DNA from 3 places in the Bacillus sp. 5w2 genome. Region 3 is predicted to be linked to each of the others. Evidence: riboswitches for the same ligand, from Rfam matches in the RefSeq annotation. Region 3 holds a riboswitch; each other region holds the start of a gene.
The links. A riboswitch is a leader RNA that binds a small molecule or an ion and turns the genes downstream of it on or off. The one in region 3 is predicted to bind lysine.

Region 1 (4,889 bases), on a different contig from region 3:
AAACATTCACCTCTATCAATATATGTACAAACTACCTAACACTTCATGCTCTCGTTTATTTTCCCCTTTAAACTCCACTGCAAATGGATATTCGCCACGATGCTTCAAACATTCTTGTACTAGCCCTTCTCCAACCGGTTCACAAAACTGCACATGAATGTCACCGAATGATACGCTTTGACACTCCGCATTCCATTCTTCATTTTGTATGATTGAGCTTGCGGTTAGCCCCATTACTTCTTTCCATTTCCGCACCGTTTCTCGAACGCTTTTCACTGCGTAATGAATCGTTTCAATTTGTTGTACTTTGTTTTTATGTTCAGTGATTGTCCCTATGTTGCGTAAATCATTTCTTCTTTCTTCGTCTGTTTCATTCCACTGTATAAAGAAAGGTAATTTCGGTCCATTTTCTTCTTGCTTTACAAATAACATTTTCCATTCTAAAAGGCGGCCATCTTTTCTCATACGCTTCCCTTCAAATGGCCCTATCGTTTGTAAACCGTATTTACTAAACTGATCTGCTAATTCTTCAATGGCATCTGTTCGAATTGCGATTTGTAACATACCTTCTCCAGTTTGTAATTTCACCACTGTTTCTTGTACTAATGGATTTTCTGCTTCTTTCGCTTTTTCTTCATGTTGAACTGCCAGAAATTCTATGTATGATAAATCAAAATAACTTAAACTATTCCAAGTACCCCAAGTAGTATGCTCTCCGCCTAATACAGTATGAAATCCAAGTTCCTGCATTTGCTTTGCCGCTTCCTCCGGTGTACAATTCACTGCGTGTACGAGATGATCAAATCGTAACATGTCTTTCTCCCCTTTCTCTCCATCCTTTTATTGTATATTTTATTTTTATTTCGTTCAATTCAAAAAACTTTAAAACCTAGTTGATTTATACGATTAATGTGTATTATAATGAAACAAATTTAATTATTGCTGATTGGAAAAACCAAAGGCACTTTTCTCATACGGGAAAAGTGCCTTTTTCATTTACTATTACAGGGGGATTATTTATGCAGAAATTAATTGTCTTTGCTATTATTGGATTTTTCGCTCAATTGATTGACGGAGCACTTGGAATGGCGTATGGGGTAACATCTACCTCACTTTTACTAATGTTTGGTATCGCACCTGCTGTCGCTTCCGCATCTGTTCATTTAGCTGAAGTCGTTACAACCGCCGCTTCTGGTGCATCCCACATCAAATTTGGAAACGTTGATAAATATACCGTTTCCAGGCTTACATTGCCAGGAGCAGTTGGCGCATTTATTGGGGCATGTTTTTTAAGTAATTTACCTGGCGATGTAATTAAACCGTACATTTCCGTATTTTTATTTACTTTAGGGGTTTATATTTTATTACGATTCATCATTCAAAAACAAATTGTCACTTCAAAGAAACGTATGTCTGCTAAACAGCTTGTTCCGCTTGGCTTATTCGCTGGATTCGTTGATTCAACTGGTGGTGGTGGCTGGGGTCCAATTACGACACCTGTACTTTTAGCAAGAGGAAACGAAGCTAGAAAAGTTATCGGCTCTGTAGATACGAGTGAATTTCCTGTTTCACTCGCTGCAACAATTGGATTTTTCATTTCACTTGGCTGGGAACAAGTAAGTTGGGTTTGGGTATTTTCTCTCATGCTCGGTGGTATCGTTGCGGCACCAATCGCCGCGTGGTTAGTGCGCATCGTACCTTCTCATTTACTTGGCGTATTAGTTGGTGGCCTTATTATCTTTACAAACATTCGTACACTGCTTACTACATTTAAAGTGGATCCAACTATTATTTCACTTTCTTACGTGGCAGTTGGTCTTGTCGTTATTATTTCTATTTTCATTGCTGTTCGCAATCATTCCAAACATTCTAACGCATCGACCGCCGGATATCCGAATGATCAAAAGCAAATGCTACCATAACGATAAAAATACCGCCCGATATACTTCGAGCGGTATTTTTTATTTTTCCATTCTCCAATTTATCATTGTCTCTGTAGTGCCAATTCTTTTCATATGTAATTTCTCTAATACACGAATCGATCCATCATTTTCTAGAAGTGTCTCTGCAATAATTGTTTCTACCTGTTCTGTTTGAAAAGCCCAATTTATTAATTCTCTTACAGCTTCTGTTGCATACCCTTTATTCCAATATTTCTCAATAAATCCATAACCAATTTCTACTGTATGTTCCTCATTTGGTTTCCCTTTAAACCCTACATCACCTAGAACGATGTCATCTTCTTTTCGAATGACATACCACGCGCCCCAAGGTAATAAATCCTTATCTTGCTTTATATTTTCTACATGCCCTACAATATGTGGACCACTATTATATCCTTGCTCGTTAGCAACGTGAATACTCTCTTTTGTACACGGCACTATATAGAGCCTTTCTGTTTCTAATTTCATGTTGATTTCCCCTTTTCAATTAAACAATACCTCAATTTTATCAGAAATAAAAAGAATATTCATTCTATTTATCAAATTTATACTTATTCTTTGAAACGAATTTAAGGAATAATCCTCTTTTAATAGTTATGTCGAATTATATTTTCAGAATTTTCTTTTATTTTTAAAGGGTTTTCCAATATTTTTTGCGAAACATTTGTATAACAATTTCTTTCTTTATTTTTTGTTACATAACAGTAGGTTCGGGTGGAGTTTTGCAAGCGTTTCCTATACAATAACCGATATTTTTTGACTTTTCCTAACAAAATATCTTGCAATATATTCAGAAACTCATTACAATTGCCATATATTAAAAATCTTAGCAATATATAAAATCCTCATCAATCCGATGAGGTAGAGGTTGCGACTTTTAAAAGTAAAACGGACGAGACACTGAGAATGTCCCTGACTTCGTTTGAAAGGAAAAGTTGCCGAAGTTTATATTTCTTCTCTGGAAGTATAAGCTGGGGCTGTCTCCGAAAGGAACAGAACTGTCACGTTTACAAAATTACCGTGTAAACGTGGGGTGCTATCTTAACGGAAGGGTATGATGGGGTGGTTATTTGTGAAACGTTCCGCCAAATTCCTTTGGCGGTTTTTTGTATTTTTCTCCCCCGCTCCTTCCTAACCTACAAGAAAAGGAGTGTTGAACATGAATAGCGCAACAAATCAATCTACCTCTAAAACGCAAACTACACAAGGACAGGGTGAATTAAAACGCGGATTAAAATCTCGTCACCTTACGATGATTTCTCTCGGTGGTACAATCGGTACCGGACTATTTCTTGCTAGCGGTGGTGTTATCCATTCTGCTGGTCCTGGCGGTGCATTAATTGCATACGCCGCAATTGGAATTATGGTTTACTTTTTAATGACAAGCTTAGCTGAACTCGCAGCTTACATGCCTGTTACTGGATCTTTTAGTACGTACGCAACAAAGTTTGTTGATCCATCACTTGGCTTTGCACTTGGATGGAACTATTGGTATAACTGGGCCATTACAATTGCTGCTGAACTAGCTGCTGTAACATTAATTATGAAATTTTGGTTCCCAGATACTCCTTCTCTTATTTGGAGTGGATTATGTTTAGCTATTATTTTCCTTTTAAACTATTTATCTGTTAAAGGGTTTGGTGAATCTGAATATTGGTTCGCACTTATTAAAGTAGTTACTATTATTATCTTTTTAATTGTCGGCTTCATGATGATTTTTGGAATTATGGGCGGCGAATCTGTTGGCTTTAAAAACTTCACTGTTGCAGATGCACCATTTAATGGCGGCATTATGGCAATTATCGGTGTATTTATGGCTGCTGGTTTCTCCTTCCAAGGAACTGAATTATTAGGAGTAGCTGCTGGTGAAACTGCTGATCCAGAGCGTAACATTCCAAAAGCAATTCGCTCGATCTTTTGGCGTATTCTTTTATTCTATATCCTTGCGATTCTCGTTATCGGTTTATTAATTCCTTATACGACTGAAAGCCTTGCTGCAAGCGATGTAACAGTAAGTCCATTTACACTTATTTTTGAAAAAGCGGGCGTTGCCTTTGCTGCTTCTGTTATGAACGCTGTTATTTTAACGGCAGTACTGTCTGCTGGTAACTCTGGTATGTATGCATCAACTCGTATGCTTTGGGATCTAGCTCGCCAGGGAAAAGCACCAAAGTTTCTTGGTAAATTAGATAGCCGCGGTGTACCTGTTAACGCATTAATCGTAACGTCAATTGTCGGTAGTATCGCTTTTATTGCCTCATTATTCGGTGACGGTGTTGTATACATTTGGTTATTAAACGCATCTGGAATGTCTGGCTTTATCGCATGGGTCGGAATCGCAATTAGTCATTACCGTTTCCGTAAAGCATATATCGCTCAAGGTAAAGATTTAAAAGACTTACCATATAGAGCGAAATGGTTCCCGTTCGGTCCAATCTTCGCATTTGCACTTTGTGTCATCGTAATTTTAGGTCAAAACTACGGCGCATTTATGGGCGAATCAATCGATTGGAACGGTGTACTCGTTTCTTATATCGGTTTACCACTTTTCTTAGTACTATGGTTAGGATATAAATTTACGAAGAAAACGAAAGTGATTCCACTTGATAAATGTGAACTAAAATAAAGTAAAACGAGCAAACAAATTTGTTTGCTCGTTTTTTATTCCAATGCTTCTCCCTTCCCTATTGCTCCTGTTTTTGCAATAATAAAGGAAATATAAATAAAGGTTGGGATACCATGAACATTCGTATTACTGATGAAGCAAAAGCAGCTATACATAGATTAGAACGTGAAGACAAAAAGATCATTCGCATTAGAGGAACAATGACAAACTCTTGTAGTATTTTCGTTGATGTGGATTTAATTTGGGATACATATGATGCAGATGACGTTGTATATGAAGATGCAGAGCTTATCGTACAAATGGATTCATTCACGAAAGAC
Region 2 (4,889 bases), on a different contig from region 3:
CGTGAGTATGATTTCCATAAAGGGATATTAGAAGACGTACTACCATTAACAATTGGCGGTGGTATCGGACAATCAAGAATGTGCATGTACTTCCTACGTAAAGCACATATTGGTGAAGTTCAATCTTCTGTATGGCCTGACGATTTACGTGAAGCTTGCAAGAAAGAAAACATTCATCTGTTTTAATAGAATTATGAGGGAGAGTAGCTCAGGGATAGAGCTATCCTCCCTTTTTTGTTGTGTAAACGAGTGGTTTACAGAGAGTTTTACTAATGGTTTCTTTCATTTATATCTCTTTTTATGTAATAATTTGTTAAAGGAGGGGACGTTATGAGCATAGGAGAACAGCTGAAAAAATTACGAGAACTAAAGGGGTTTTCGCAAGAGGATGTTGCTAAAAAGATTGGTGTGACGAGGCAAGCAGTGTATAAGTGGGAAAATGATAAAAGCTTTCCGGATATTGAAAATTTGATTTTATTGAGCGAAATGTATAATGTTACGCTTGATGAATTAATAAAAGGTAATCAAGATTTAAAAGAAAAAATACATATTGATGAAGAAGATGAGGATTTTGAGAAAGAGAATGAATTTGGTTTTTATATTGGATGTGGTTTGCTAATTGTGAGTGCTTTCATTGATTATGAAGGAATGCAAGAGATCTTATTAGGAATTTCACTATTCATGATGGTTTTTTACACTGACATGAAGAAAGTTATTTTGAATGAGTTCCGATCGTTTTTTAATAGAAAAGATATATATGATAAGAAGTGAGAAGAGTCCGTTATATTTCCTAGGAAAGGGTATAACAAGTAATTGAATTGTTTTATAATGATTTTGGGATGTTGATAGTATGTTAAAAAGTTCAAACAAGCATAACCCCGTTCTAAAGCTAGGACGGGGTTAAAAATCTAAGTTTTATTCAACAATAGTGCTCTTTTTATTGAATAAGAATTTTCTTCAAATATTTTCACTTCAGTAAAGGTTTTTTATAAAACATCACCTACTTATTTGTTACCGAGTTCTTCCGCTAAACCGATTAAAATTCCTTCGGTTCCACGAATGTAGCAGAGTCGATACGAGTTCTCATACTGAACTACTTCGCCAACGAGCTCTGCACCATGCTTAGTAAGTCTGGATACCATTTCATCAATGTCTTCAACGGTGAACATGACGCGCAGATAACCGAGGGCGTTTACAGGAGCTGCCCGGTGATCTGCTATAGTAGGTGGGGTGAGAAATCGCGAAAGTTCAATTCGGCTGTGACCATCTGGCGTAACCATCATAGCAATCTCTACGCACTGGGAACCGAGTCCTGTTACGCGACCAGCCCATTCACCTTCAACAGTAGCTCGCCCTTCGAGATTCAAGCCAATCTCCTCGAAGAAAGAGATTGCGTTATCAAGGGATTCTACAACGATGCTGACATTGTCCATTCGTAGTAATCTGTTGTTTGTCATAGTCTTTATCTCCTTATATGTATAAATTTATTATCTAATTATCCTTATAATTATACTAAAATCTCTTCTAAACAAAAAACACCTTGTCACAGTGTAGGAAAATGTGACAAAGTGTTTTCGGGTATAGTATATAACACCTTGTTAACGAACAACACTTCCTAAATCCTCTACTATTGAAATATGCGCGAACTTTATTTCGTGAATGCTATCATTTCAAGAATTTGATAATGTAGTTGCTATTCGATAAAATAACTTCGAGTTTCCCACAAAATATTCCTATCCTGTACGCAAATGGCTCGATTGTTGTAAATAACTTTCTTGTCACTCTATACAAAGCAAACAGCTTTCTATTTATATAGGAAGGAAATAGATTAATATGGGTTTGTAAGCTGTAATCCAAATGTAAAATTAACTCATCTGAACCAAAGGCTCAACTTTCGCCATAAATGATTGATGCAGTGCCTCCACACCTGTTACTAAATGAAGGCGGTCAATAACGACAGACACTTTAATTTCTGATGTACTTACCATTTTAATATGAATATTTTCTTCTTTTAAAGTAGTGAACATATTCGCAGCGACACCTGGGTTAGATACCATACCTGATCCTACAATTGATACTTTTGCTAAATGATTTTCATATTCTACAGATTCATAGTGTAGTGTTTCTTGATTTTGTTCCAATACCTCTAAAGTTTCTCTTAAATCATTAGAGTGGATTGAGAAGGAGAGGTGAACAGTTCCTTCATTTGTAATACTTTGAATGATGATATCTACATTAATATGTGCCGCTGCTAATGTAGAGAAAACTGTTGAAAGTGCACCTTGTTCCAATCCTTTCATTGTGACGCGTGTAATATTATCTTCAAATGCAATACCTTTAACGATTGATTGTTGTTCCATGTTACATTCTCCTTTTACAATTGTTCCGTTTTCTTGTTCCATACTTGAGCGAACTTCTAAAACGACATTATGATTTTTAGCAAACTCAACCGCACGCGGGTGTAATACACCAGCACCGAGGTTTGCAAGTTCTAACATTTCGTCATAAGAAATTTCATCTAATTTATAAGCGTCTTTTACAACTCGTGGGTCCGTCGTGTATACGCCTGTCACATCCGTGTAAATATCACATTTTTTTGCTTTCAGTGCAGCGGTTAATGCAACAGCAGTTGTATCAGAGCCACCGCGTCCAAGTGTTGTAATTTCATATTCTTCACTGACTCCTTGGAACCCAGCTATAATAACAATCGTGCCTTCAGCAAGATAAGATTGAATACGATCTGTATGAATGTCAGTAATCCGTGCATTACTATGTACAGATTCTGTCGTAATACCAGCTTGCCATCCTGTTAATGAAATTGCATGATAGCCTTTTGCTTGCAGTGCCATCGTTAATAATGAAATAGTTACTTGTTCTCCTGTAGATAGAAGCATATCCATTTCACGTTTACTTGGATTTTCTGTAATAGCGTTAGCGAGTGCGACAAGTTCATCCGTGCTTTTTCCCATTGCTGAAACGACAGAGACAATGCTATGACCTCGTTCATATTCTTCAATAATCAAATTTGCTACATGTTGAATGCGTTCGACGCTTCCGACAGAAGTGCCACCAAATTTTTGAACAATTGTTTCCATTACAAATTCCTTCTTTCGTCTATTTTTAAGAATAGATTAGGAAATATATAAATCCCAATACTCCTGTAGTTACCAGAAAGACAAACAAAAAACACCATCTCAAATAAGTGAGGATGGTGCTGTTACAGGAAAAGGGAAACAGAAAACGGAGCTAATAAAAAAACCGCCAAAAAAGGAATATCATAAAAAATGATATCTCTTTTTTGTAGATAGCTCTTCATACGTACACGTCTGTACATATGACAGTTCTGTTTCTATTCGAAAACAGCCCCAATTGATAAATGCAGAGAAATTTATCAATTTCGGCAATACTTCCTTTCATCTAAGTTCATAGACATCTCTGTGTCTCCATTAGACTACTCATAAGTATCGCAACCTCTATCTCACGTTTTAGGCGAGAGTGTTTGATTTATGAAGTTGTTGGTAACATTTGTTTTATAATAATTTAAATTTTTCGGGGAATCAAGTGTTTTATATATATTTTAAAAATTCTTTCTTTTTTATGGGGAAGTTTGTGAAAAATGTAGCAAAATAAATTCATTGCATGTACATTAAATTTATAGTGCATTGGAGGTGGAAGAATGAAGAGGGAAAAGCCTATTTATGTTTCGGCAGAAATGAACACAACAATGGAGAAATTATGGGAATATACGCAGGAACCAGATATACATACAGAGTGGGATGCCCGCTTTACTGAAATTTCTTATTTAGAGAAAAAAGAAGGAGAACCACAGAAGTTTTTATATAAAACAAAGATCGGATTTGGACTTGAAATAGCTGGAGAAGGGGAATCAATAGGTGAGATAAGAAAAGAAACGGGTGAAAGAATTTCTTCTTTAAAATTTTGGACAGATAGTAAATTATCTCTTATTCAAATAGGGCGTGGTTATTGGAAGTATACACCGACCGAAGAACACATTCATTTTGAGACGCAATATGATTATGATACGAGGTTTGGTCGTATAGGGAGTGTAATAGATTCCTATATGTTTCGTCCGTTATTAGGTTGGGCGACAGCTTGGAGTTTTGATGCTTTAAAATTATGGTTAGAAAAGGGACTTCATCCTAGATTACTAATTAGAAAAACAATGACATATTGGCTCGTATGTTTTTTATTTGCTTTTGTATGGATGTATCAAGGGATAGTGCCGAAACTAGTTTTTACTCATTCAGAAGAAGTAAAGATGCTATCTGTGATGATTGGTTCAACTGAACATAGTATTTTTGTACTTAAAATAATTGGATTGCTAGAAATTATTTTTGGTGTCATATGGCTGTTGCCATTTCCAAAACAAAAAGTATTTATCGTACATATTTTTATGTTAATAGCCTTAATGATAGCGGCAGGATTTACGAATATCGTAAGCTTTACAGAGCCGTTTAATCCAATTACATTAAATATCCTACTGATAGGGTTATCGATTGTTGGTTATATAAATAGTTTTAATTTACCAAGTGCAAAAAATTGCAAGAGGACGAGAAAGGGATAATGTATGGCTAATATTTATGAGAGATTACTAGGAGATACTTATAAAAAACTTCATCCAGAATTACAGAAGCGGTATGCGATTACAGAAGATAATAGTTTCACAGGGGAAGGAAAGATGGATGAAATTTATGGAGGCTCTTTTTTCGTAAAATTAATATTAAAAATTGCATCGAAATTCCGTATGTTTTTCTCTGAGCGGGGGAAGGAAGTGCCATTTACAATACATAATACTGCTGAGCGAGATGAACATGGACATGAACTTGTGCGGTGGAATCGTACTTTTTATTTTCACAATAAGAAAAGAT
Region 3 (4,889 bases):
CGAGAATAAGGAACGTAAATAATAATGGGAAAAGCTGAATGATGTAATTATATAGAAGAGATTTTTTAAAATAAGATGTTAATTTCTCTTCTAGTGCGAGTAAATAGACAGCATCAGGTTTCTGAATAAATGTACGGATAGGGCATCTCGTTATAATGAATGTAAGTACAATCGTGATGAGTAGTAAAGATAGTCCTTTAGAAGGAGCTGTCTTAAGAAACTTTGCGTAATAGTAAGCACCTATACAGGCAACGAAGATAAAGCTATATAGTAAACCGTTAATCATACGTGCAAAGTATGTAATGATATTTTGAATATGTTGTTGGAAGCGACTGCTCCATAACGATTCAATTGACATGTTTTCACCTCTTTGTTCTATTATATATGTTTTACAAAAGAAAAAACGAGCAAATTGCGTTATGCAACTTGCTCGTTTTTCTTTTCGTTATTTTTTTTCTGATCACGATTCATTAATGGATAGAAAGCAAAGCCGATTACGAATAAACCAATTCCGAGAAGGAACGTTTTTATATCGGATGCTCCTGTTTTAATAACCCATAGTGCGTAACAAAGTGCGATAACTGCAACTATGCCATCTGTAATTCTTGCCCGCATTTCATTTTTATATGTTTCACCAGTTGCGACTAGTTTTAACTGGAAGATTGGTGAAACGAGATATGGAATGAGGTAGGCTAATGTTGATACGGTAATAACGAATGTATAAGCTTCCGCAATGGTTCCTGATAATGTTGAGAACAAGAACACTTGCGACATAATGTTTGTTAAACGTAATGAGTAAATTGGACTTCCTTTTTTATTTGTTTTTGTGAAGAAGGAAGGGAAGAAACCTTCTTTTGCTGCTTGATAAGGTACTTCTGAGCTTAATAAAATCCAACCTAAGATAGAACCGAATAGGGAAGTAAGAGCAAGTAATGCCATCAGTTTCCCGCCGCCATGACCCATTGCAGCGTTTAATGCATCTGCTAATGGGCGTTCAGAAGCTTGTAATGTATCAACGTGAAGTACACCCATTGTTAAAATTGTAATTCCTAAGTAAATGGCAACTGTAATAAGTAATCCTGCCACCGTTGCGCGTTTTACTGTTTTCGGAGAGGTAGCACGGTTTGATAAAAGTACTGCTGATTCAATTCCGATAAATGCCCAAAGCGTTGTAAGAGCAGCTAAATTTACTTGTGAAAGTAGACCGTGTGAAACACCTGATTTATCGATCATCGGTGTGTACCATTGTCCGAACTTAGAAGCTTCGAAAGCAAATAAAGTAACGACGATGAATAGTAGGAATCCAGTTACTTTCGTTGTTGTTGCTAAGAAGTTTAGTTTTCCAGCTCCGCTTACACCGTTTGTTAATATAATGTGAGTTCCCCAAAGTAGGATGGAACAAATCGTAAATGTAATAAGTTTCCCGACTTCTATGTTAAAAGAACCGATTGAAAATAGTAGTCGTGTATCTTTCATAATTGGGAAGAAGAGTGATAAATATCCCGCGAAAGATGTAATGATGGCAACGTTACTTGCCCAGTTTGCAACCCAATATCCCCACACCATACTGAAACCAGCCATTTTTTTCTTTTTTGGTGATGAGAATAAAGCATATGCATGACTTTGTGGTCCTGTTGTTAAATCAGGACGACGAATTGCTAAATTACCGAAAACAAGAGCTAGCATTAAAACACCAAACCCTGTTGTTAACCAAGCTAAAGTGACACCGAGAGGGCTTGCTGTTTGTGCCAACGTACTTGGCACCATGAAAATACCAGCGCCAACCATGTTGCCGACAACGAAAGCTGTTAGTACCCAAAATCCCCATTTTTTTTGTTGCATAGAAAATACCTCCAAAGTTAGTATAACCAAGTCAAGCGAGGAGATATGTATGTCTTCCTAGTAGAGAAGAAAAGTTCCAAACAAAACAAAAAAAGCACGTAATTTGCCGCTACATGCTTTCTATCTTATAAGAAACCCACGACATACCTCTCGATAGCTCTCCACAAACGAAACGTTTCGTTTGTGACAGTTCTGCACTTATTAAATGCAGACCCAGCAAGTGTGCATGGTGGACACAACTTACTTCGGCAATCATTCCTTTCTCATTCCTTCATCAATGCCACTACATCTCCTGAAATGATACTCTTAATGACTGCAACCTCTACCTCACCGAGATACGAATGAGGATTTAAATATTAAATTAACGTATTTAAGAGTAACAAATGTATTTTTATACGTCAATGGATATGGTAATAATCAGATTATAGAGAAGAGTTTGTGATTAAAAGGGATAGGGATTATTATGTAATATTGAATTTTCATAATATAATAAACATTATTGGTGCTAGAAGATTGAGAAGGGGATGAAGTATATGTCTACATGTCATAAAAATTCAGTAATAGGTGTGCTAGATTCGGGAGTTGGGGGATTAACAGTTGCGAGTGAAATTATAAGACAATTGCCTAAAGAGAGCATTTATTATATTGGTGATAATGAGCGTTGCCCGTATGGGCCGAGAAGTGTAGAGGAGGTACAATCTTTCATATTTGAAATGGTTGAGTTCCTCAAGCAGTTTCCATTAAAAGCTCTAGTTGTAGCATGTAATACTGGTGCAGCTGCAGCATTGACCGCGTTGCAAGAAGCACTTCCCATCCCGGTTATTGGTGTTATACATCCGGGAGCAAGAGCTGCAATTAAAGTGACAAAGAAAGGGAGAATTGGAGTAATTGGAACTGTAGGTACGATAAAATCTAATATGTACGAACAAGCATTACACGAGCTGGATACATATTTGGAAGTGCATAGTCATGCATGTCCGACTTTAGCTACAGTTGTAGAAAATCAATTAGAAGACACAGCATATGTCATGCAGCAAGTGAAACAAGCTTTACTGCCATTAACGAAAGAAGATATAGATACGTTAATTCTTGGGTGTACGCATTATCCACTTTTAGAGTCCTATATAAAAAAGGAGTTAGGAGAGGCTGTAACGATTATTAGTTCTGCAGAAGAAACAGCGATAGAGTTAAGCACTATTTTACAGCACAAAGGAATTTTGTCTGACAATTTGAATCCGAAGCATCGCTTTTTTACAACAGGCTCTATTTTATCATTTGAACATATTGCTGAGCGTTGGTTAGGGTATCAAATTTCTGTAGAAGGTGTGAATTTACCTATGGAAAAACAAATCGTGAAATAAAAAGAAGCTGATCTAAAACTAGATCAGCTTCTACATATAAGATTAAACTAAGTTTAATACAGTTACTTTTTCACGTGTCATAGACTCAAGGCTCTTACGAATACCTTGTGCGCCCATACCTGAACCTTTTACACCGATGAATGGGAAGTGGTCAGGACCGCGCTCTGTGCGCCCGTTAATTTGAACAGAACCAGTTTCGATTTTGTTAGCAATTGCAAATGCTTTGTTAATGTCTTTTGTGAAGACACTTGCTTGCAAGCCGAACTCTGATTTGTTAGCAATTTCAATTGCTTGCTCATCTGAAGAAACACGGATGATTGGAAGGATTGGGCCGAATGGCTCTTCCCAAGCAACTTTCATTTCTTCTGTTACGTGGTCGATTAATGTTGGGTAAATTAAGTTACGCTCACGTTTGTTACCAATAACGATTGTTGCACCCTTTTTAACAGCGTCGTCAACTAAGCTTTGAACGAAGTCAGCAGACTTGTCGTCGATTAATGGAACGATTGTGCTGTCTTGTTCTGGAGATCCAACTGATAGTTCAGCTACTTGCGCTTTTAATAAGCCAACAAGCTCATCCGCTACGTTTTCGTGTACAAGTACACGTTTAATAGCTGTACAACGTTGACCAGAGTAAGAGAATGCACCGCTTACGATATGGTTTGCAGCATCTTGTAAGTCAGCATCTTCGCGAACGATACCAGGATCTTTACCACCAAGTTCTAATACAAGTGGAATCATTGCAGCTTTTTTCGCTAAATGTTTACCTGTGTTTGTACCACCTGTGAACGATACCATATTGATGCCTTCGTGTTCCACTAAGTAGTCACCAATTACAGAACCGCGTCCTGTAGCTACGTTTACAAGACCTTTTGGAAGGCCAGCTTTATGAAGTGCTTCAACCATTTTAATACCACTAATTGCACCTTGAGTTGCTGGTTTGAAAATAACAGCGTTACCCATAATTAATGCGGGTGCAAGTTTTGCAGCAGATAAGTTTACTGGGTAGTTAAATGGTGCGATTGCTAATACAACACCAAGTGGTGCGCGTTGGATGATCGCAAGTTTAGACTTCGTTCCGCCAGGGAAGCTATCGCCCATCATGCTTTCTCCGTGCATATGTAAAGCTTCTTCGATTGTGTAACGAATGAAGTCAGCTGTACGAACAACTTCTTTTTTCGCATCTTTATATCCTTTACCGACTTCTTTCATAATGATATCGGCAATTTCATCTTGCATATTTACGAGCTCATCAGCCCATTTATATAAATATTTTGCGCGATCTTGTAGAGAAGCTTCCGCCCATGATTTTTGAGCTTCTTTTGCAGATGCAATTGCTTCATCTACTTCTCCGCGAGTAATTGCTTGTACTTGTCCAATTACTTCGTGTAAGTATGGAGATGGAATTTCGATTGTTTCTCCTGAAGAGCTTTCTCTCCATTCTCCGTCTAAATAAAATTTGTACGTATTGCTAGTTGTCATGATTAGTCCTCCTAAAATAGCAACTTGTAAGAGTGAGTATAAGGTGATTGTAGGGGGTTTGATAACATTTTTCAAATGAAATGTTTGTGAAAACGATTTCTTATTCTTTTTTTGTTGTGTATGCCCTTTCTTACAGAAGATTCTCTTATTTCAAACGGATGTATCGTATTATGAACCCCCTTCATTTTTGGTGATAAAAAATTA

Region 1: linked by a shared signal. The riboswitch ahead of ACXY7N_RS29225 (amino acid permease) and the one ahead of ACXY7N_RS29710 (amino acid permease) in region 3 are both predicted to bind lysine.
Region 2: linked by a shared signal. The riboswitch ahead of ACXY7N_RS04000 (aspartate kinase) and the one ahead of ACXY7N_RS29710 (amino acid permease) in region 3 are both predicted to bind lysine.

The regions. Positions count from the first base shown of each region.
Region 1 covers NZ_JBTIWT010000030.1:27,717-32,605, forward strand. The annotation lists gene ACXY7N_RS29205 (aminoglycoside phosphotransferase family protein) at 1-1, opposite strand, end outside; gene ACXY7N_RS29210 (VOC family protein) at 16-813, opposite strand; gene ACXY7N_RS29215 (sulfite exporter TauE/SafE family protein) at 1,020-1,922, shown strand; gene ACXY7N_RS29220 (GNAT family N-acetyltransferase) at 1,962-2,411, opposite strand; lysine riboswitch at 2,798-2,990, shown strand; gene ACXY7N_RS29225 (amino acid permease) at 3,103-4,569, shown strand; gene ACXY7N_RS29230 (iron-sulfur cluster biosynthesis family protein) at 4,683-4,889, shown strand, end outside.
Region 2 covers NZ_JBTIWT010000001.1:791,336-796,224, reverse strand. The annotation lists gene asnA (aspartate--ammonia ligase) at 1-186, shown strand, start outside; gene ACXY7N_RS04010 (helix-turn-helix domain-containing protein) at 331-771, shown strand; gene ACXY7N_RS04005 (VOC family protein) at 1,005-1,457, opposite strand; gene ACXY7N_RS04000 (aspartate kinase) at 1,866-3,095, opposite strand; lysine riboswitch at 3,298-3,484, opposite strand; gene ACXY7N_RS03995 (DoxX-like family protein) at 3,677-4,585, shown strand; gene ACXY7N_RS03990 (DUF4166 domain-containing protein) at 4,589-4,889, shown strand, end outside.
Region 3 covers NZ_JBTIWT010000032.1:20,398-25,286, reverse strand. The annotation lists gene ACXY7N_RS29715 (ABC transporter permease) at 1-358, opposite strand, end outside; gene ACXY7N_RS29710 (amino acid permease) at 418-1,842, opposite strand; lysine riboswitch at 1,989-2,175, opposite strand; gene racE (glutamate racemase) at 2,376-3,203, shown strand; gene gapN (NADP-dependent glyceraldehyde-3-phosphate dehydrogenase) at 3,246-4,685, opposite strand.